One region of the Arthrobacter sp. 10N43 genome, then DNA from elsewhere that is predicted to be linked to it. Evidence: riboswitches for the same ligand, from Rfam matches in the RefSeq annotation. Region 1 holds a riboswitch; each other region holds the start of a gene.
What was found. A riboswitch is a leader RNA that binds a small molecule or an ion and turns the genes downstream of it on or off. The one in region 1 is predicted to bind thiamine pyrophosphate.

Region 1 (5,012 bases):
ATGAGCACGGGGTTCTGGGCCCGGGTCACGGCCGTTGCCAGCAGCACGGCATCGCAGCCAAGTTCCATCGCCAGCGCCGCGTCCGAGGCCGTGCCGATTCCGGCATCCAGGACCACCGGCACGGACGCCCGCGAGACGATCAGCTCGATATTGTGCGGGTTCAGGATGCCCAGGCCGGTACCGATCGGGGCGCCCAGCGGCATCACGGCCGTGGCGCCGAGGTTTTCCAGCCGGAGGGCAAGCACGGGGTCGTCATTGGTGTAGGCGAAGACCTTGAAGCCGCGGGCGACAAGCTGTTCGGTTGCGTCCACGAGTTCGACGGCGTCCGGCAGCAGGGTGTGCTCGTCGGCAATGACTTCGAGTTTGACCCAGTCCGTTTCCAGGGCTTCGCGGGCCAGCTCGGCTGTGAGGATGGCGTCCTTGGCGGTGAAACAGCCGGCCGTGTTGGGCAGCACCCGGATCTGCTGGTCCTCGAGCAGCTGGAACAGCGAGCCCGTCTCCGCCGGCGAATAGCGGCGCATCGCCACCGTGGTCAGCTCGGTTCCGGAGGCAACAAGCGCCGCACCCAGCCCGTCCAGGCTCGGCGCGCCGCCGGTGCCCATGATGAGGCGGGACCCAAGCGCCACGCCATCGATCACCAATGGATCGGCCACCGCCCCGCGCGCCTGCACGGCCGGTGTTCCTGCCAGTGTGGTCTCGTTCATGCTGGTCATCCTCCCTGGACTGCCGTGACAAGTTCGACGTCGTCGCCGTCGGCGAGCGCCGTGGCGTGCCACTGGCTGCGCGGCACCACTTCGGCGTTGCGGGCCACGGCGACACCGAGTTTCCGGCCGTCGGCGGCCTGGCCGTCGGGGCCGATGCTCCGGCCCGTGAGCTGGCTGACGAGGGTGCTGACGGAGGCGCCGTCGGCGACGCTTTGCTCCGTTCCGTTCAGTCTGATGTTCATGCTGCTTCCTTCTTGGGACTGTCCCCGGACGTGTCCGGGATGCGGGAAAAACGGTCGGGGCGGAAACCGGCCCAGCGCGGGTCCGGCGTCCCGTCCATGAGTTGGCGGCATACGGCGGCAGCCGCCGGGGTGAGCAGGACGCCGTGCCGGAAGAAACCTGTGGCGATGATGAGTCCGGGGACATCCCCGCCGTCCGGGCGGGCAACCCGGCCCAGCAGCGGGGCGTTGTCCGGCGTGCCTGGCCGGGGCCGCGCCGTGGCTTCCAGGAGCTCGAGTTCGGCGACGGCGGGCACCAGCTGCTGGGCGTCCCGCAGCAGCTGGTAGACGCCGCCGGCCGACACGGCCTGGGGATCCGACGGGCCGTCCTCGCGCTGGGTGGCGCCAATCACCACGGTGCCGTCCTGGCGGGGCACGATGTACACCGGGACCCCGCGCACCATCCCCCGCACGGTGGCAGTGAGCAGCGGCTGCAGGTGCGCGGGCACGCGGAGCCGGAGGATGTCACCGTAGACGGGCCGCAGCGGCAGGGTGAGCCCGGCGGGCAATTCATCAAGATCGGCGGCGCCGAGCCCGTTGGCGACCACGGTTTCCGCGGCGCGTACGGTACCGCCGCCATCGAGGCGGACCCCTGCAACGTTGCCGTCCTGCCACAGCAGCCCTGCAGCGCGCCGCCGGATGAAGCTGCCGCGGTCCTCCGCGGCCAGGACGCCGGCAATCCGGGCGATCAGCAGGCGGGGATCCACCTGGTGGTCGGCCGGGATGTCGAAGGCACACGAGATGCCGGGGCTCAGCAGGGGCTCCCGGCCCCGTGCCTCGCGCACTGTCAGCGGTTCCACGCTGAGGCCGGAGGCTTTCTGGACTTCCCTCAGGTCCGCGAGCGCGCGCCGGTCCGCCGCGTCCGCCCCGACGGCGAGGGTCGGGGTCGTCAAATACCCGGTACCCGTCCGGGAGTCCTGGCCGGCGGGACCGGCGTCGAGCCCGGCCGCGAATCCGGGCCACAGCCGGGAAGACTCGAGCATCAGTTCCAGCAGCTGCTCCTCCTGGTAGTGCAGCTCGCTGACAGGGGCGAGCATGCCGGCCGCGGCCCAGCTCGCTCCTGTACCGGGAACATCATCGATCAGGACCACGGACCGGCCCGCGCGGCTGGCCTCGAAGGCGATGCCGTGGCCGATCACCCCGCCGCCGATCACGGCAACGTCTGCGGTGACGTCCCCTGCGGTGATTCCGTCAGTGGATACGGCTCCGGTGTAACAATCCCGGGCGGTGGCGTCATCTGCGGCCACGGCTTCACGGCCGGCTTGTGAGCCTACTTGCGTGCCCATGAAAAATTCCTTCCCTACGCCGGTACTAGCCGGATCAGGTCAAGCGGTCGGCTCTGACGCCCTCTCAGCCGGGCAGCGGCTCCATGGCTGCTGCGGGCTCCCGCGGTATGCGCCCAGTTTAGAGGAACTAGGCTGGTCCCATGAGCCAGGACCACCTCCACACCACCGCCCGCCTCTACTTGTGCACCGACGCCCGCAGGGACCGCGGCGACTTCGAGGACTTCGTGGACGCCGCCTTCGCCGGCGGAGTGGACATCATCCAGCTGCGCGACAAGTCGCTCGAGGCGGCCGAGGAACTGGAACTCCTCGAAGTCCTGCACGCCGCGGCGCAGCGCCACGGACGGCTGTGGGCCGTCAACGACCGGGCGGACATCGCCTCCCTGTCCGGGGCCCCGGTGTTCCATATCGGCCAGAAGGACATTTCGCTGGACGCAGCCCGCGGCTTCCTGGGCAAAGACGCCGTGATCGGCCTGTCCACCCACACCCCTGAACAGGTGGACGCAGCCGTGGCTGCTTCTCCCGGCCGCAAGGGACTGGACTACTTCTGTGTGGGGCCAGTATGGGCGACTCCCACCAAGCCGGGACGCGCCGCCGTCGGCCTCGACCTGGTGCGTTACGCCGCCCAGGCGACCGGCCAGGCGAACGCCGAGGGTGCCGGAAACCCCGACGGCCCGACGGAAAGCCTGCTGCCGTGGTTTGCCATCGGCGGGATCGACCTCGGCAACGTGGAGCAGGTAGTCGACGCCGGCGCCCGGCGGATCGTGGTGGTCCGGGCCATCACCGACGCCGACGATCCGGCCCACGCGGCCGGTGCACTGCTGGCGGCGCTGGACGCCACTGACTCCTGAACGCTGATTCCTGAACGCTGACTCCTGAGCAGGTTCCCCGCCATGAACCGGGCCGTCCCGGGCAGTGAACCTAGCCGGGGAGCCCCAGTCCCGCCATCCTTCGCGCGTGGTTCGCTGCGAGCTCGGCCGTCAGGCCCACCACCAGCGCCCTGGCGTCCGCGTCGTCCAGTCCCGACAGCCCGCCCAGGAATGCGTGCTCAAGGCTCACCCGCTGGGCATGGGTCAGGACCTCGCCCAGCAGGCGCCGGGCCCACAGCGCCAGGCGTGACGCCAGCCGGGGGTCATCGGCCAGGGCCGCCTTGAGTCGCTCCTGCAGCACACCCGTGGACTCGCCGGTGGAGCGGACCTGTGCGATCAGCTCCCGGGTCCCGGCGTCGACGTACACGCCGACGGCGCTGTAAAAGTCCGCGGAGACAGTGTCGATCACGTAGGCCTTCATGAGCGCTTCGTACCAGTCCGCCGGGCGTGTGCGCTCATGGAAGAAGTCCACCGAGGGCTGGAACGGCAGCATGGCAGCCTCCGTGTCCAGGCCCATATCCTCGAGCCGGGCCCGGATGAGTTCGTAGTGCTGGAACTCGGCCACCGCCATCCTGCCCAGCACGGCACGGTCACGCAGCGTGGGCGAATATCCGGCACTGGAAGAGAGCCGTTCGAAGGCGGAAAGCTCGCCGTACGCCATCACTCCCAGCAGATCCGCCAGGAAGCTGTTGTAGAGGGCAGGATCCTCCGGAGTTGCGCTCATGATCCAAGACTAATGGCGGAAATCGGGCTACCCTGATTTTCGTGTCCCATCATCGCCTGACCCCCAGTGTCCACGAGCAGCAGAACCAGCTGGCCGGGGCCCTCAAGGCGTTGCGCACCACGCTGGAACTGCCCGGCCCGTTCCCCGAGGACGTGCTGCGCGACGCCGCGGCGGCCGTGGCCGAGCACAAGCTCCCGGACCTGGACCTCACGCATGTCGAGTTCGTGACCATCGACCCGGCATCGTCCACCGACCTCGACCAGGCCCTGTTCATCGAACGGGATGACGAGGGCTACAAGGTGTTTTACGCCATCGCCGACGTCCCGTCGTTTGTCGCCCCGGGCGGGGCGCTCGACGCCGAGACCCGGCGCCGCGGGCAGACCTTCTACACCCCCGACGGAAGGATTCCGCTGCATCCGGAGATCATCAGCGAGGCCGCCGGCAGCCTGCTCGCAGGTCAGCTGTGCTCCGCGTTCGTCTGGGAGTTCGGGCTCGACGCCGCGGCAGAGGTGACATCGGTCCTTGTGCGCCGGGCCCGGGTCCGCAGCCGCGCAAAACTCAGCTACAAGGCCGTCCAGGCCGACCTCGACGCCGGCACGGCCACGCCCGTGCTGCAGCTGCTCAAAGAGGTAGGCATCAAGCGGGTGGAACTCGAACGCCTGCGCGGCGGGGCAAGCCTGAACATGCCCGAACAGGAAATCCAGCAACTGCCCGACGGCGGCTACCGGATCGTGGCGGCCCCGCCGCTGCCGGTGGAGGACTGGAACGCCCAGATTTCCCTCATGACCGGAATGGCGGCCGCCGCGCTCATGCTCCAGGGCAAGGTCGGCATCCTGCGGACCATGCCCGCCCCGGACGAGGCGTCGCTGCGGCATTTCCACCGCCAGACCCACGCCCTTGGCAAGCCCTGGGACGGAGAAATGGGCTACGGCGAGTACCTGCGGACCCTGGACCCCACCGACCCCCGGCAGCTGGCCATTGTGCATTCGGCCGGCATGCTTTTCCGTGGCGCCGGGTACACGCACTTCGACGGGACGGTACCCCAAGCCGCCGTACAGTCAGCCATCGGCGCCGCCTACGCCCATTCCACGGCGCCTTTGCGGCGGCTGGTGGACCGCTTCGTGCTGGTGATCTGTGAAGCCCTGAGCAGCGGC
Region 2 (5,012 bases), on a different contig from region 1:
AAGAGCGTGGCCGCCCCGGAACCGCTCCCTGCCTTCGCCGATGAGTCCGAGGCCAGCGCGACGGCCGCCGCAGAGGCTCCCGCCGCAGAAGCTTCTGAGGCATCGTCCGCAGACGAGAAGACAGCCGAGAAGGCAGTAGAGAAGCCGGTCCGTCGCCGGGCCAGCCGGGCAAAGGCTGCACCGAAAACCGAAGAAGTACCCGCAGTAGCCGTCCCGGCCGAAGAAGCCGCCCCGGCTGAAGCTCAGCAGGCCGAAGCCACCGCCGAAGCCTCGGCGGAAACCCAGCCCGCCGTGGCCGCGCCCGAAGAAACCCCGGCCGACGAGCCGCAGGCCCGGCCCGAGGAAAGCCCGGCCGCCTCGCTGTTCATGGAACCCGGTGCCCTGACGTCCGTGATCTTCCAGGCCCCCGACCTCAGCACCGTGGTGCGCCCGGCCCCCGTTGCCGCAGCGGAGCCCGAAGACGAGGAAGGCGACGAGGACGAGGACGCCGGCAGCCGCCGTCGACGCCGCAGCCGCGGGCGGCGCGGGCGCACCCGCACCTCCGGCGAGTCCGAGACTGATTCAGAAGGCACCGACGAAGAGGGCGAGGAAGGCTCCGAAGCAACCCTCGAAGACGGCGTGACCTCCCGCCGCCGTCGTCGCCGCCGCCGCGGTGACCAGGACCTGGAGCTGACCGGCGGGGAAGGCGACGACCCGCCCAACACGGTGACCCGGGTCCGCGCGCCGCGGGCCATGGCCGAGGCGCCGGTGAACAACCGCGTCACCTCCGTCAAGGGCTCCACCCGCCTGGAAGCCAAGAAGCAGCGCCGCCGCGAATCCCGCGACACCGGCCGCCGCCGCACCGTCATCACCGAGGCCGAGTTCCTGGCCCGCCGCGAGTCCGTGGACCGGCAGATGATCGTCCGCCAGCGCGACGACAGAATCCAGATCGGTGTCCTCGAAGACGGCGTCCTGGCCGAGCACTTCGTGTCCAAGACCCAGCAGGATTCCCTGATCGGCAACGTCTACCTGGGCAAGGTCCAGAACGTTCTCCCGTCCATGGAAGCCGCTTTCGTGGACATCGGCCGCGGCCGCAACGCTGTGCTGTACGCCGGCGAAGTGAACTGGGAGTCCGTCAACCTCGAAGGCAAGCAGCGCCGGATCGAGAACGCGCTCAAGTCCGGCGACTCCGTACTGGTCCAGGTCACCAAGGACCCGGTCGGCCACAAGGGCGCCCGCCTCACCAGCCAGATCTCGCTGCCCGGCCGCTACCTCGTGTACGTGCCCGGCGGTTCCATGACCGGCATCTCCCGCAAGCTGCCCGACGTCGAACGCAACCGCCTCAAGCGGATCCTCAAGGACCGCCTGCCCGAGGACGCGGGCGTCATTGTCCGCACCGCGGCCGAGGGCGCTTCCGAGGAAGAGCTCACCCACGACATCAACCGGCTCCGCGCGCAGTGGGAAGGCATCGAGAGCCAGTCGACGTCCACCAAGATCCTCGCCCCCGAGCTGCTCTACGGCGAACCTGACCTGACCATCAAGGTGGTCCGCGACGTCTTCAACGAGGACTTCTCCAAGCTGATCGTCTCCGGCGAGGAAGCCTGGGACACCATCGAGGCCTACGTCACCTACGTGGCTCCGGACCTGGTGGGCCGGCTCGAGAAGTGGACCAAGGACACGGACATCTTCGCGGCCTGGCGCATCGACGAGCAGATCCACAAGGCCCTGGACCGCAAGGTCTTCCTGCCCTCTGGCGGGTCCCTGGTGATCGACCGCACCGAAGCCATGACCGTGGTGGACGTCAACACCGGCAAGTTCACGGGCTCCGGCGGCAACCTCGAGGAAACCGTCACCAAGAACAACCTGGAAGCGGCCGAGGAAGTGGTCCGGCAGCTGCGCCTGCGCGACATCGGCGGCATCATCGTGATCGACTTCATCGACATGGTGCTCGAATCCAACCGCGACCTCGTGCTGCGCCGCATGGTGGAGTGCCTGGGCCGGGACCGGACCAAGCACCAGGTGGCTGAGGTGACGTCGCTGGGCCTCGTGCAGATGACCCGCAAGCGGATGGGCACTGGGCTGCTGGAAGTCTTCGGCGAGCAGTGCGAGGCGTGCGCGGGCCGCGGCATCGTCACCCATGACGAGCCCGTGGAACACCGCCGCGCCAACACGGTCGCCGCGGAGCACTATGTGCCGCGCACCGAGGCGGCCCAGCCGGCTGCCCGCACCGAGCGCAAGAGCCGCCGCCGCGGCAGGGGAGGCCAGGGCCCCGAGTCCGCGCCGTCCACGCCCGCGGCCGTCCACGCCGAGCCCACCGAAGCTGAACGCCACGCCAAGGCTGAAGCCACCCGGGCTGCGCTGGCGAACATTGCCGCCGCGGCGCACGCCGCGCACCTGCACGATGGGGAGGCAGCCGCGGCCAGCGACGCCGGGGCCCGGCAGGCCGCCGTCGACGCCGTTACGCACCTCGCCGCCGCGGACGAAGCAGCCGGGCGTCCCGCGACCGTGCTGACGTTTGGCGGCGAGCAGGTTGCCCTGCCCTTCGTCGAGCACGCCGAGGACACCCAGGCACCGGCCCTGACCCTGGACCTGCTGACCGAGGCCTTCGCCAACCTGGGCGAGGCCGACGCCGGTGAGCAGGCCGACAAGCAGGCCGACAAGCAAGCCGCAGCCCAGGCACCCGCGGCCCCCGAGGCGCCGGCAGCCGCGCCCGCCTCGGAAGCCCCGGCTTCACCGGCAGCGGACACGACTCGTGGCCGCCGCGGACGCCGCAACCGCAGCGCCAGCCGTGCCCAGGGCGCAGCCAACGAGACCTCCGTGGAACACCGCGAGGCCACACGTCCGGCCGCGGCCGGGTCGGTTCACGAGGCCAAGGCGCCCGCCGCGGCCCAGCGGGCGTCCATCCCTGCCGGCAACGAGCCGATCATCCTCGGCGTCGGAGTACCGGCCTCGGAGCTGTAGTCCTCCGCGGCTGATCACGTCCCCGGCCGGTCACTTCGACTGGTTGGGGTGCGGGTCCGGGCCGAGCGGGCGTAACAATACGTCCGCTCGGCCCGGGCCCGCACGTGCGTTAACGGGGCAGCCCGGTGGCAACGGCTAGGCTGGAACACTGACACGGGGTGCCGCGCATCGGGCCGGCTGAGATCCAGACCCGTTGAACCTGTCCGGTTAGCACCGGCGAAGGGATGTCTGACTTGTCCGCGAAATCCAATCCGTCCGAATTGCCGCCCAGTGATTTTCAGCCGGGCAGTTTTCTGCCCGGCGGTTTCTTGCCCTCCGGTTTCTTGCCCTCTGGGGTCCGCCCGCCCGCGCCGCCGCGCATTCCCCGCGTGCTGGCGATTGCGGGGTCCGATCCGTCCGGCGGGGCCGGGATCCAGGCCGACCTCAAGAGCATCGCGGCGAATGGCGGCTACGGGATGGCCGCCATCACGGCCCTGACCGCCCAAAACACCCAGGGCGTGCGCGCCGTCCACGTACCCCCGGCGGCGTTCCTCACGGCCCAGCTGGAGGCCATCAGCGAGGACATCGGCATTGACGCAGTCAAGATCGGCATGCTCGGCGACGCCGGTGTGATCGACGCCGTCCGCACCTGGCTGGAGAAGGTGCGCCCCGCAGTCGTCGTCCTGGACCCCGTCATGGTCGCCACGAGCGGTGACCGGCTCCTGCAGGAATCGGCCGAGGCCGCCCTGCAGGCCCTCCTGCCGCTGGCGGACCTCATCACCCCGAACCTCGCCGAACTCGGAATCCTGCTCAAGGAACCCGTCGCGGCCGACTGGGCCGAGGCCCTGGCGCAGGGCAAACGGCTGGCCGCGCTGACCGGCGCCACCGTCCTGGTCAAGGGCGGGCACCTCCAGGGCGGGCTCGGGAATGACGGCGACGCCGGCTGCCCGGATGCGCTGGTCAACACCGGGGGCCTGCTCGGCACCGAAACGGTGGTGGTGCCGGGGGAGCGGATCGCGACGCGCAACAGCCACGGCACAGGCTGCTCCCTGTCCTCGGCCATGGCCACCGTGCAGGCCCGGGTGGGGGACTGGGAAGCGGCGCTGCGGGTGGTCAAGCCGTGGCTGCTGGGCGCACTCCGCGAAGCCTCGGTTCTGGACGTCGGCAACGGCAACGGCCCGGTCCATCACTTCCACCACGTCGGCCACAGTCATGTGGGCGACGCCGATGCGGGCCACGCTCCGGGGGAGGGCGAGTTCGCCGCGGCCCTGCGCGCGGGGGCCACCGCCGATCTTGACGCCATCTACGCCCTGGACTTCATCCGCGGCCTGGCCGACGGGACCCTGCCCGAGCACGAATTCGCCTACTACCTCGCCCAGGACGCCATCTACCTCAACGGCTACTCCCGGGTCCTGGCACGCGCCGCCGCGATCGCCCCCACCGAGGCCGAGCAGCTGTTCTGGGCCAGGTCCGCGCAGACCTGCCTGGAAGTCGAGTCCGAGCTGCACCGTACCTGGCTCAGCACCCGCCCCACGGGGGCCACCTTGGGCCCGGTAACGAAGTCCTACGTCGATCACCTGTTGGCCGCCTCGGTGTCCGGCAGCTACGGGGTCCTCGTGGCAGCGGCCCTCCCATGCTTCTGGCTCTACGCTGAGGTCGGCGCCACGCTGCACCGGGAGTTCCTTTCCGGCGGCGCACCCGCCGGGCATCCCTACGCCGACTGGCTGCGGACCTACGCCGATGAGGACTTCGCCGCAGCCACCCGGCAGGCCATCGCGTACATGGACACGGCGGCCCGGCAGGCATCCGGGCGCGAGCGGGAAGCCATGGCCCTGGCCTTCCGGCAGTCCTCACGCTACGAAGTGGACTTCTTCGACGCGCCGCGGTTGCACGCCTGACGCGAGCTGGCCTGTGCAGCCGGTAGGATGGTGGGGCACGGTTCCGGAAGTCGTTGCGGCAACACAACATCAAGAACGCAGAGTCTAGGCGTTGTGGCGCCTGTCACGGACTGCCCCCGGAACCAGCCTCATTTGCGGCCGAAGGCAAAATTAGCGTATTCTAGATCTTCGGTGCTTACGCCAACACTTGGGTTA
Region 3 (5,012 bases), on a different contig from region 1:
GCGGTGCTCCAGCCGCCCAGCGCCGCCGCGAGGATCAGCGGCCAGCCGCGCTGCCACAGCAGGGCCAGGGTGAGGCCGGCCAACGGCAGGAGCAGCAGTTCGAAGGCCAGGGCCACCGACGCCGAGACCCAGTCGATGGACAGCGCCAGGACCAGGGTGATCAGGAAGACCGCTGCGAACTTGGCGAGCGGGTTGGCGCGGGTCAGCATCGCGTGGTTGCCGCGAAGGCTCAGTGTGTCCCTCATGGTGAGGCCCTCTCCGGGAGTTCAAGGTCCGGGCCGGGAGCGTCTGCGGCGGCAGTTTCCCGCGGCCGGAGGCGGAGTTCCGTGCCGCCAAGTACGGCGCTGAATTCGGCGTCGTGCGTCACGGACACGACGGCGGTGCCGGCGTCGAGGAGTTCGGACAGGAATGAGGCGAGTTCGGCCCAGGTGTTGGCGTCCTGGCCGAAGGTGGGCTCGTCCAGGACCAGCACCCGCGGATGCGCCGCGAGCACGGTGGCGACCGACAGGCGCCGCTTCTCGCCGCCGGAGAGCGTGTAGGGGTTGGCGTCGACGAGTTCCGTCAGCCGCAGCCGTTCCAGCAGCTCAGCGACGCGGTCTTCGCCGTAGCCGAGGTGGCGGGGGCCGAACATGAGCTCATCGAGGACCTTGCCGGTGACGAACTGGTGCTCGGGTTCCTGGAACACGGTTCCGATCCTGGCGATCAGCTGCTGGGCCTTCCACCGGTACGGGTCGGTTCCGGCGCCGCCCGCGGCACCCGCGCCGGGGCCGCCGCTGAGGCCCGCGCTGAGACCGCCGCTGAGACCAGGCGCGGCCGTGACCGTCCCCGCAACGGGCCGCAGGAGACCGGCGAGCGTCAGCGCCAGGGTGGACTTCCCCGAGCCGTTCGGCCCCGTGATGGTCAGGGCCTCCCCGGCACGGACCTGGGCAGATACCCCGGACTGGACCGGACGCGGCGCGATCGTGCGGAACCGCTCGCGCAGCCCGGCCCGCCGCGGCCGCTCGCGGGACACCGCGAGGCCTTCCGCCTCCAGCAGGAGCTGACCTGCGCCGGGCGCCTGCCGCCGCGCCCGCGTTGCCGGCACGTGGCCCGGGACCCACACGCCGGCACCGATGAGCATGTCCCGCGCCTGGGCCAGGACCCGGTCCGGCGGCCCGTCGATCAGGACCCCGGAGTCCGTGGCGGAGCCGGGCTGGAGCACCACGATCCGGTCAACCAGGTCCTTCCAGACCGCCACCCGGTGCTCCACGACCACCAGGGTGGCGCCGGTCTTGTCCAGGCAGCGGCCCACGGCGTCGCGGACCTCCAGAACGCCCGCGGGGTCCAGGTTGGCCGTCGGCTCATCAAGCAGCAGCAGCCCTGGCCGCATCGCGAGGATCCCGGCGAGCGCCAACCGCTGCTTTTGTCCCCCGGAGAGCGCCGACGTCGGATGGTCCAGCGGCAGCCTGCCCAGGCCGACGTCCTCGAGCGCCTCGCCCACCCGAGGCCAGATCTCCTCCGCCGGGACGGCGAGGTTCTCAGCCCCGAAGGCGACGTCGTCGCCGAGGCGGGACAGCACCACCTGCGTTTCCGGGTCCTGCTGCACCAGCCCGGCGCGGCCGCGCTGCGCCCGCGGCGGGACCCCGTCGATCAGCAGGCTTCCGGTCTCGTCGGAATCTTCGGAGTCGCCGGAGTCGCCGGAAGGCCCGGCCGGGCCGTCCCCCAGCACGCCGGCCAGGGCGTGGAGCAGCGTCGATTTGCCGGCGCCGGAGGGGCCGAGCAGGAGCACGCGCTCCCCCGGCCGGATGTCCAGGTCAAGGCCGCTGACCGCGGGCCGGGGCCTTCCGGCGTGCCGCCAGCCCCAGCCGCGGGCCGTGACGGCGGCCGGCCTGACTTCCGGTGAAGGTCTCATGAGTCGTCTGCAGGTTTCAGATGTAGGTTCAGCAGTCGACTCAGGAGAAGACGGGCTCCGTGGCGGCCTTGCGGGAGGCAAAGGAGCCCAGCACGCCTGTCTTGGCCAGGCCTCGGGTGGCGAGCCAGGACAGTCCGCCGGCAATCACTGCACCGGAGATGGTGGTGAAGACGATGTAGGCGAGCTTGTCGCCGGCTTCGTAGGCGATGTTCCAGCCCCACGGGAGGAAGGAATCGTTCAGGCCGCAGAAGAGGCCCGCACCCGCCCCGGCCAGCAGAGATACCGGCAGGTTGAACTTCGTGTAGAGGAAGGCCGCGAAGACCAGCTCCGCGCCAAGGCCCTGCAGCACACCGGAGATCAGCACCGTGGTGCCGTACTGGGAACCCATGATGAGCTCGCCCGTGGCCGCCACGCTCTCGCAGAAGAGCGCCGCACCCGGCTTGCGGATGATGAGCATGCCCAATACGGCCGGAATCATCCAGCCGCCGGCGTAGAGTCCGCTGAGCGGCGGGTAGATGGCGTTGACCGGGGTTGAAATCAGGTTCGCGCCCTGGGACCAGGCCCAGAAGATGACGCCGCCGGCAACGGCGATCAAGGCGGCCACCACAATGTCCACCACACGCCAGGTGTAGTTGCGGCGGGCGGCTGGGCGGCTGGTGGAACCATGCTGTGCTGAAATATCTGTCATGTCGTCCTCCTGAGGAACAGGAGGGGAGGATGCTCCGGCCGGTTCGGCTTCCGCCGCCCTCCGCGCACCCTGAGATCTCGACTCCCTTGCGCCGGTACTAACCGGATCAGGTTCGAGGGTCTGCGGCTGTCCGCACTCTCAGCGCCCACCAGCGGTTTTCCCCGGATTTTTCCGGCGATGCCCGACGGCGGCGCTCCCCTGTCGTAAATTATTCTGCCCTTGTGGGCTGGCTCAGTTTACACCCGGACGGCCGGGTTTTCAGTGGCGTGCCGTCACAATCCGCGGCCGGGCAAAGCCGGTCGCCGCGGCCGGGAATTGCCGCTTGGTAGAGTCGACGTGTCGGACACCCGGACCCGCCTGCGGGCGGCCCAGTCACGCACCGGAAAGCTGGACTATTTTGACGCTCACACCAGATCCCTCCGGGGAATACGACCCCGATTCGAGCGAGCCGCAGCCGCAGGGATCCCTCGCGGCGCTCATCGGCCGCGTGCTGGCCGAGATGGAGGCCCTCCAGTTCGCCTCGTTCAGCAAGGACGATGCCCTGGACCTCGGACTCCTCCTCGTAGAGCTGGGCAGGCAACGCTCGCTGCCCATCGCCGTCGACATCACCAAGGGCGAGCAGGTGCTCTTCCACGCCGCGCTGGACGGCGCCACGCCGGACAACGAACGCTGGATCAACGCCAAGAAGCGCACGGCCATGCGTTACGAGGTCCCGTCCCTGCTGGTGGGCCTGCGCGCCCGCGCTGCCGGCGGCAGGATCGAGGACAACGCCTGGTTCGACCAGATGGAGTTCGCCGCCCACGGCGGAGCGTTTCCCATTTACGTCCGCGGCACGGGCGCCGTCGCGGTCGTCACCGTCTCCGGCCTGCCCCAGAAGGCGGACCACGATCTTGTTGTCGAGGCCCTGCGGAACGTCCTCACACCGGAACGCTAGGCTGGGGGTAGCCCCTGTTCCCGCCCCAAGGAGACCGAAGAATGACCATCCTCATCAAGCTGCTCGGCACTGGCGTCAGCCTCGCGGCCGGCTTTGCCGGCACCAAGCTGGTGGACACCATCTGGGAAAAGTCCACGGGCAACAAGCCGCCCAAGGGCCACGACGACGACGTCCCCACCACGCTGCGCACGGCATTGACGTTCGCCCTGATCTCGGCATCGGTCAGCGCCATCATCCAGGTGCTCGCCAACCGCGGCACGCAGCGGGCGATCACCCGCTTCTCCAAAACCCAGGACATCGTCTAAACAGGCATCGTATGGCCGGACATCGTCAGGGCGGCTCGGGCTGCGCGGACCTGGCTGGACGGACCTGGCTGGCCCCCTCCGGATTAGACGCTGCGGTCAGCCGTTTCGGTCAGCCGGCGTCGCCGTCGTCCGCTCCGTGCTTGGCGGCCGCCTGCTGGACCACTGCCTCGAGCTCGTCGGAGGTCAGCAGCTCCGGGTGCAGGTGCTTGGTCCGGTAACCGGCCCGGCCCACCATGTGGGCCGATACGGGGACGGTCAGCAGCTGGAAGAGCCACGCCACCACCAGCACGGGCCACACCCACCAGGTGCGCATCTGCAGGCCAAGGGCCGCCAGCAGCAGGAACAGTCCCAGGACCTGCGGTTTGGTGGCGGCATGCATCCGGCTCATGAGGTCCGGGAAGCGCAACAGCCCGACAGCGGCGCCGAGGGACATGAGGGCGCCGGTCACCATGAACACGGCCGAGACGGAGTCGATCACTGTGTCAGGATTCACGGACGCTCTCCCTCCGGTCGGCCACGAACCGGGCGAAGGTGACCGAGCCGACGAAGCCGATCAGGGAGATCGCCACCAGCAGCATCAGGTTGTTCAGGTGCCGGTTGGCAGCCATGTCGATGCACAGGGCCGCGCCGAAGATGGCCAGCAGCACGTCGGCGGCGAGGACACGGTCCAGCAGTGAGGGGCCCCGCGCGATCCGGATGATCGCCCCCAGCGCGGCAAGGGAAAGTACGACGGCGGTCACCGTCAGGACGATCTGCATCATGCGGTGACCTCCTGGGTAAGGGCGGAGAGTTCGTCTTTGGAGCCCATGATCCTGATCAGCCCCGCCTCGGTGTCCCGGACCTCCTTGCGCAGCTTGGCCGCGTCCTGGGCGTTGCGGACGTTGATGCCGTGGATGTAGAGCGTGGACGTGGACCTGTCCACCTCCACCACAAGGGATCCCGGAATCAGGGAGATCACGTGCCCGGTGGCCGTGACCAGGAGGTCGGAATGGCTCCGCAGCGGCACGGCGACGATTGCGCTGACGACTTTGGGGCCGCGGGCCACGGCGAGGTACAGGACCTGGAAGCTGGCCGCGACGACTTTTCCTAGGAAGATGAGGACGAAGGGGACGGCGCGGAGCACGTTGAAGCGGCCGCCGAGCTCCACCGGGGGCAGGTAGAAAATGCGTGCCACGAGCACGGCGATGAGGGCCC
Region 4 (5,012 bases), on a different contig from region 1:
GCGAAGATTTCGCACAGCTCGTCGAAGTGGGTGTACAGGAAGTTCTCCTGGTGGTGCGCCAGGCACCAGCCGGCCATGATGGAGCCGCCGCGGGAGACGATGCCGGTGACCCGGTTGGCCGTCAGGGGCACATAGCGCAGCAGCACCCCGGCGTGGATGGTCATGTAGTCCACGCCCTGCTCGCACTGTTCGATCACGGTGTCCCGGAAGATCTCCCAGGTTAGGGCGTTGGCCTCACCGTTGACCTTCTCCAGCGCCTGGTAGATCGGGACGGTGCCGATGGGCACGGGGGAGTTGCGGATGATCCACTCGCGCGTGGTGTGGATGTCATCACCGGTGGAGAGGTCCATCACCGTGTCCGCGCCCCACTGCGTGGCCCACTGGAGTTTGTCGACCTCCTCGGCGATGGAGCTGGTCACGGCCGAGTTGCCGATGTTGGCGTTGATTTTCACCAGGAACGCCTTGCCGATGATCATCGGCTCCGATTCGGGGTGGTTGACGTTGTTAGGAATGATCGCGCGGCCCGCGGCCACCTCGCTGCGCACCAGCTCCACATCGCAGTTCTCGCGCAGCGCGACGAACCGCATTTCCTGGGTGATGACGCCGTCGCGGGCGTAGCGCATCTGCGTGACGGTCCTGCCCTCGACGGCGCGGCGCGGCACCGGGCGCCCGCCCTGCCATTCGGCCGACGCCGCACCCCGGCGGACCGCCGACTTGCCGTCATCGAGAAGCTCCCGTTCCCGGCCGGCGTAGGGTTCGGTGTCCGCCCTCGCCTCGATCCAGGGAGCCCGGAACGGCTCCAGCCCGCGGACCGGATCGCTGCCCGGGCCGGCCGTGCGGTAGACCCGGAACGGAGCGTTCGCGACACCGCCCGGGGAGGGTTCCAGGGCGATCTCGGTCACCGGGACGCGGATGCCGTGCTCCGGATCCGCGGTGAAGGCCAGCGAGTGGGACTTCAGCGACTGGGTAGTGACTGCTGGCTTCTTTTGGGCAGGGCTGTGCTGTGTTTCTGTGGTGCTCAAAGGATTACTCACTTCCTTCGCCGGCATTACCCGGACAGGTTCAACGGTCGCAGGCTGCGCTAGCCCGATCTCAGCCCCTGCAAGGGCACCCGTGTGGTCGTAGACGAAGCTACCACAGGCCCACTGGAAGCCTGCCGAGTGTGACGGCACCCGGCCAGGCGGCAGTGTTAGCGTGGAATTGTGACTCTGCCCGGGCCCGTGCCCCGCACCAGGACGGCGACGCCGGAAGACCTCGCGGCGCTGCCGGTTCTCGAGGCCGCGGCCGACCGCCTCCTTGAAGCGGCATTGGGGAACCAGGCGCTCCCGTCCCCGGAAATGACGACGCCGGTTGAGCCGCTCTTCGTACTGGTCGCCGGAAGCCCGCCTGTGGGATTCGCCCGCGTGGACGAAGTCGGCAGCCAGGCCCACCTGGAACAACTCTCCGTACATCCGGACTCTGCCGGACGGGGGATTGGGCGGTCCTTGGTTCACTCGGCCATCGACGCGGCCCGCGGCCGGGGCTATGCATGGATGACGCTGTGCACTTTCGCGGACGTTCCGTTCAATGCCCCGTTTTACGCAAGCTGCGGCTTTGAGGAACTCGCCGAGCCGGGGCCGGCATTGGGCGCCCTGCGGATCCACGAAGCGCAACTGGGCCTGGATGGGCTGGGCCGGCGGATCGTCATGCGGATTAGGCTGTAGGCCATGACCAGCATCATCGAGTTCACCGGCCCCATCCTCACCGCGGCGGACCAGGAACGCCGCGGGCTCTGGGCGGTGGACGGCCTGCTGACCTTCGACCGTCCCGCCGACGCGCCGGACCGCGTGCTGGACGGCTGGGTCATGCCCGGGCTCGTGGACGCACACTGCCACATCGGCCTTGGCCCGGGCGGGGACGTCTCCGAGGCCACCGCGGAATCCCAAGCCCTGGCGGACCGCGACGCCGGGACGCTGCTGGTCCGCGATGCCGGCGCCGTCCACGACACCCGCTGGCTCCAGCAGCGCCAGGACCTTCCCCGGATCATCCGCTCCGGCCGGCACATCGCCAGGGCCCGGCGCTACCTGCGCGGCCTGGCCGTCGAGGTCGAGCCCGGCGATCTCGTCGAGGCCGTACGGAAGCAGGCCCGTGCAGGCGATGGCTGGGTCAAGCTGGTGGGGGACTGGATCGACCGCGACGTCGGCGACCTCGCCGCCAGCTTTCCGGCCCGCACGGTCAAGGACGCCATCCAGGCCGCCCACGATGAAGGGGCCCGCGTCACCGCGCACTGCTTCGCCGAAAACACCCTGGATGACATGCTCGACGCCGGGATCGACTGCATCGAGCACGCCACCGGATTGCTGCCGCGGCACCTGCCGCGCTTCCTCGAACAGGGCGTCCCGATCGTGCCCACCCTGATCAACATCGCCACGTTCCCGGACATCGCGGCGCGGGCGGAGGCCAAGTTTCCGCGCTACGCCGCCCATATGCGCTCGCTGTGGGAGCGGCGCGCCGAGCGGGTCCTCGAAGCCTACGAGGCCGGGCTGGCCATCTATGCCGGGACCGACGCCGGCAGTGTCATCAGCCACGGCCGGATTGTCGACGAGATCCAGGCCCTGCACGCAGCCGGCCTGCCCGCCGCTGCCGCCCTCGACGCCGCGAGCTGGTCCGCGAGGACCTGGCTCGGCGCGGACTCCATCGGCGAAGCCGCAAGCGCCGATGTCCTGGTCACGCCAGAGGATCCGCGGAAAAATCCGGCGACGCTGCGGCAACTCAAGCACATTGTGTTGCGCGGCCACCTCATCCGCTAGGAATAAATTGAAGCTTCAAGTAATTTAACTCTATGACAGGTCACCGAGAGCCGGTGGCCCCAGAACACCGGAGCGTTTCAATGACCGCAGAAGCCAGCACCCAGGACCTCCTCCCTGCCGAACTCACCATGGGCACCGTGATGCTCAAGGTCGGCGACATGAAGCTCATGACCGATTACTACCAGCGCGCCCTCGGCTTGGAGGCGGTGGCCGAACAGGACGGCGGGCTCTACCTTGGCCGCCGGCAGAAACCGCTGGTCCATCTGGCCCCCGCGCCGGGCCTGAACCTGCCCTCCCGTGGCGAGGCCGGGCTGTTCCACACCGCCCTGCTCTTCGAGGACCAGCACTCCCTGGCGGCCACCATCGCCAGCGCCGCCCAGTACGAGCCCCAGTCCTTCACTGGCAGCGCGGACCACCTCGTCAGTGAGGCCTTCTACTTCAACGACCCCGAAGGCAACGGCATCGAGCTTTACTGGGACCGGCCGCGGGAGGCTTGGTCCTGGGAGGGCAAGAACGTCGTCATGGACAGCCTCGCCCTGCCGCCGCAGCGTTACCTGCAGCAGCACCTGACCGAGGCGTCCGTGGCCGGCCAGCGCGAGGCCGCCGCCGGCGTCGGGCATGTCCACCTGCAGGTGGGCGACGTCGCGTCGGCGCAAGAGTTCTATGTCGGCACGCTCGGCTTCGAGAAGACCGCGGGCTGGCACGGTCAGGCATTGTTCGTCTCGGCCGGCGGCTACCACCACCACATGGCCATGAACGTGTGGAACAGCCGCGGTGCCGGCCCCCGGCGCGACACGCTGGGCCTGGGCGAGGTGCTGATCGAAGTGCCGTCCGGCGACGACGTCGGAGCCCTGGCGGAGCGGCTCCAAGCCGCCGGCGTCGACTCGCACCACACCGGCGCCGAGCTGCGCTTCGAGGACCCCTGGCGCAACCGGATCCGCGTCGCGGTTCGCTAAGTCCGAGCCCTGAGGGACTTGCCCAGCGCAGTGGGCCAGAGGTGGACATGTCCCCATCCGGCTGGCCGGGCCGAGGGACATGTCCATTTGCCGCTGCCACCAGTGGACACAGCGCCTATATGTCCATTGGCCGGGGCGAGCGGAGGGCATATCCGCGGGAGGTGGCGGCGTGTCAGGGCCAGCCCGGGCGCGTGGCCGGGGCCAGCAGTGGGCGTGTCCCCGTGTCCCCGTGTCCCGTGTCCCCGTGTGGCTGGCCGGGCCGCGGGACATGTCCATTTGCCGTGGCCACGAGTGGACATAGTGCCGCTATGTCCATTGGCCGCGGCCAGCGGAGGGCATGTCCAGTCCAGGCGCAGCCGGGCCGAAGCGCTAGGCTGAAGTGACGTGCGAAAACAGCGGACCACGTACCGCCGAACCCTAAGGACGAGCTGCATGGGATTCACCGAAATCTTTGTGTCCACCCACGAAGGAGCCCTCAAGCGCGCCGGCGCACTCGAAGGCGGCGGCCCGGCCACGCCGGAGGCCGTTCGCATCCCGGACATCAGTGACTTTGAGGTGGAGCGGCTGGGCGACCTCGCCGGCGTGGCCGTGCACGCCCCCGGCGCGGACTACGAACTGGCGATGGTTGACGTGGCCAGCGACTCGCTGCTTGGCGTGCCCGCCGCGATGATCCGCACGCTGGCGGAGCTGCTCAGCTACGAAACCGAAGGGGAAGGGGACGTCCTCGAGGACGTCGCGGCCAACTGGGCCGCCGAGGAGGACATGCCCTTCGGTCCGGACGCGGCCCGGGGCTATGTCCGCCGGATCGCCGAGCTCGCCGCCGGAGTGGACCCCGCCACCAAGTCCGGTCTCTACGTCTGGACCTCCTGACCGGCCCGGATCGCCCCCTGCAGGACCCGTTCCGCCGGGCTGGGCCCGTGTCAAGTCGAAATCCTGCCGGTGATCTGGCACAATGAACAGGTACTCGATCTGCGTGGCCCCTCTCTCCGCGTCCGGATCTTGTCCTTTAGAACCCCCAAGTACGGCCCGCCCCACGGGTGCAGAACGCCGGGCTCGACCCCGTTTCAGAAACAGGAGTGACCACAAAAGTGGCCGTAAAGATTCGCCTTAAGCGCTTCGGTAAGATGCGCGCACCGTACTACCGCATCGTCGTCATGGACTCACGCTCCAAGCGTGATGGCCGTGCCATCGAAGAGATCGGCAAGTACCACCCGACCGAAGAGCCCTCGTACATCGAGGTCGACACGGACCGTGCCCAGTACTGGCT

Region 2: it holds a riboswitch for thiamine pyrophosphate, as region 1 does, so the genes downstream of both, AC1DDO_RS02245 (bifunctional hydroxymethylpyrimidine kinase/phosphomethylpyrimidine kinase) here and thiO (glycine oxidase ThiO) in region 1, are expected to answer to the same signal.
Region 3: it holds a riboswitch for thiamine pyrophosphate, as region 1 does, so the genes downstream of both, AC1DDO_RS19160 (ECF transporter S component) here and thiO (glycine oxidase ThiO) in region 1, are expected to answer to the same signal.
Region 4: it holds a riboswitch for thiamine pyrophosphate, as region 1 does, so the genes downstream of both, thiC (phosphomethylpyrimidine synthase ThiC) here and thiO (glycine oxidase ThiO) in region 1, are expected to answer to the same signal.

Annotation. Positions count from the first base shown of each region.
Region 1 covers NZ_JBFTIA010000004.1:397,670-402,681, reverse strand. Annotated here, with positions in the region: gene AC1DDO_RS10110 (thiazole synthase) at 1-704, opposite strand, end outside; gene thiS (sulfur carrier protein ThiS) at 710-946, opposite strand; gene thiO (glycine oxidase ThiO) at 943-2,268, opposite strand; TPP riboswitch at 2,262-2,382, opposite strand; gene AC1DDO_RS10095 (thiamine phosphate synthase) at 2,409-3,116, shown strand; gene AC1DDO_RS10090 (ferritin-like fold-containing protein) at 3,187-3,858, opposite strand; gene AC1DDO_RS10085 (RNB domain-containing ribonuclease) at 3,900-5,012, shown strand, end outside.
Region 2 covers NZ_JBFTIA010000001.1:500,310-505,321, reverse strand. Annotated here, with positions in the region: gene AC1DDO_RS02250 (Rne/Rng family ribonuclease) at 1-2,940, shown strand, start outside; TPP riboswitch at 3,085-3,182, shown strand; gene AC1DDO_RS02245 (bifunctional hydroxymethylpyrimidine kinase/phosphomethylpyrimidine kinase) at 3,165-4,817, shown strand.
Region 3 covers NZ_JBFTIA010000013.1:67,800-72,811, reverse strand. Annotated here, with positions in the region: gene AC1DDO_RS19170 (energy-coupling factor transporter transmembrane component T family protein) at 1-245, opposite strand, end outside; gene AC1DDO_RS19165 (ABC transporter ATP-binding protein) at 242-1,891, opposite strand; gene AC1DDO_RS19160 (ECF transporter S component) at 1,932-2,579, opposite strand; TPP riboswitch at 2,645-2,789, opposite strand; gene AC1DDO_RS19155 (heme-degrading domain-containing protein) at 2,977-3,513, shown strand; gene AC1DDO_RS19150 (DUF4235 domain-containing protein) at 3,555-3,818, shown strand; gene mnhG (monovalent cation/H(+) antiporter subunit G) at 3,928-4,311, opposite strand; gene AC1DDO_RS19140 (MrpF/PhaF family protein) at 4,301-4,579, opposite strand; gene AC1DDO_RS19135 (Na+/H+ antiporter subunit E) at 4,576-5,012, opposite strand, start outside.
Region 4 covers NZ_JBFTIA010000020.1:17,325-22,336, reverse strand. Annotated here, with positions in the region: gene thiC (phosphomethylpyrimidine synthase ThiC) at 1-1,022, opposite strand, end outside; TPP riboswitch at 1,018-1,125, opposite strand; gene AC1DDO_RS21770 (GNAT family N-acetyltransferase) at 1,203-1,703, shown strand; gene AC1DDO_RS21765 (amidohydrolase family protein) at 1,707-2,789, shown strand; gene AC1DDO_RS21760 (VOC family protein) at 2,870-3,745, shown strand; gene AC1DDO_RS21755 (hypothetical protein) at 4,178-4,615, shown strand; gene rpsP (30S ribosomal protein S16) at 4,834-5,012, shown strand, end outside.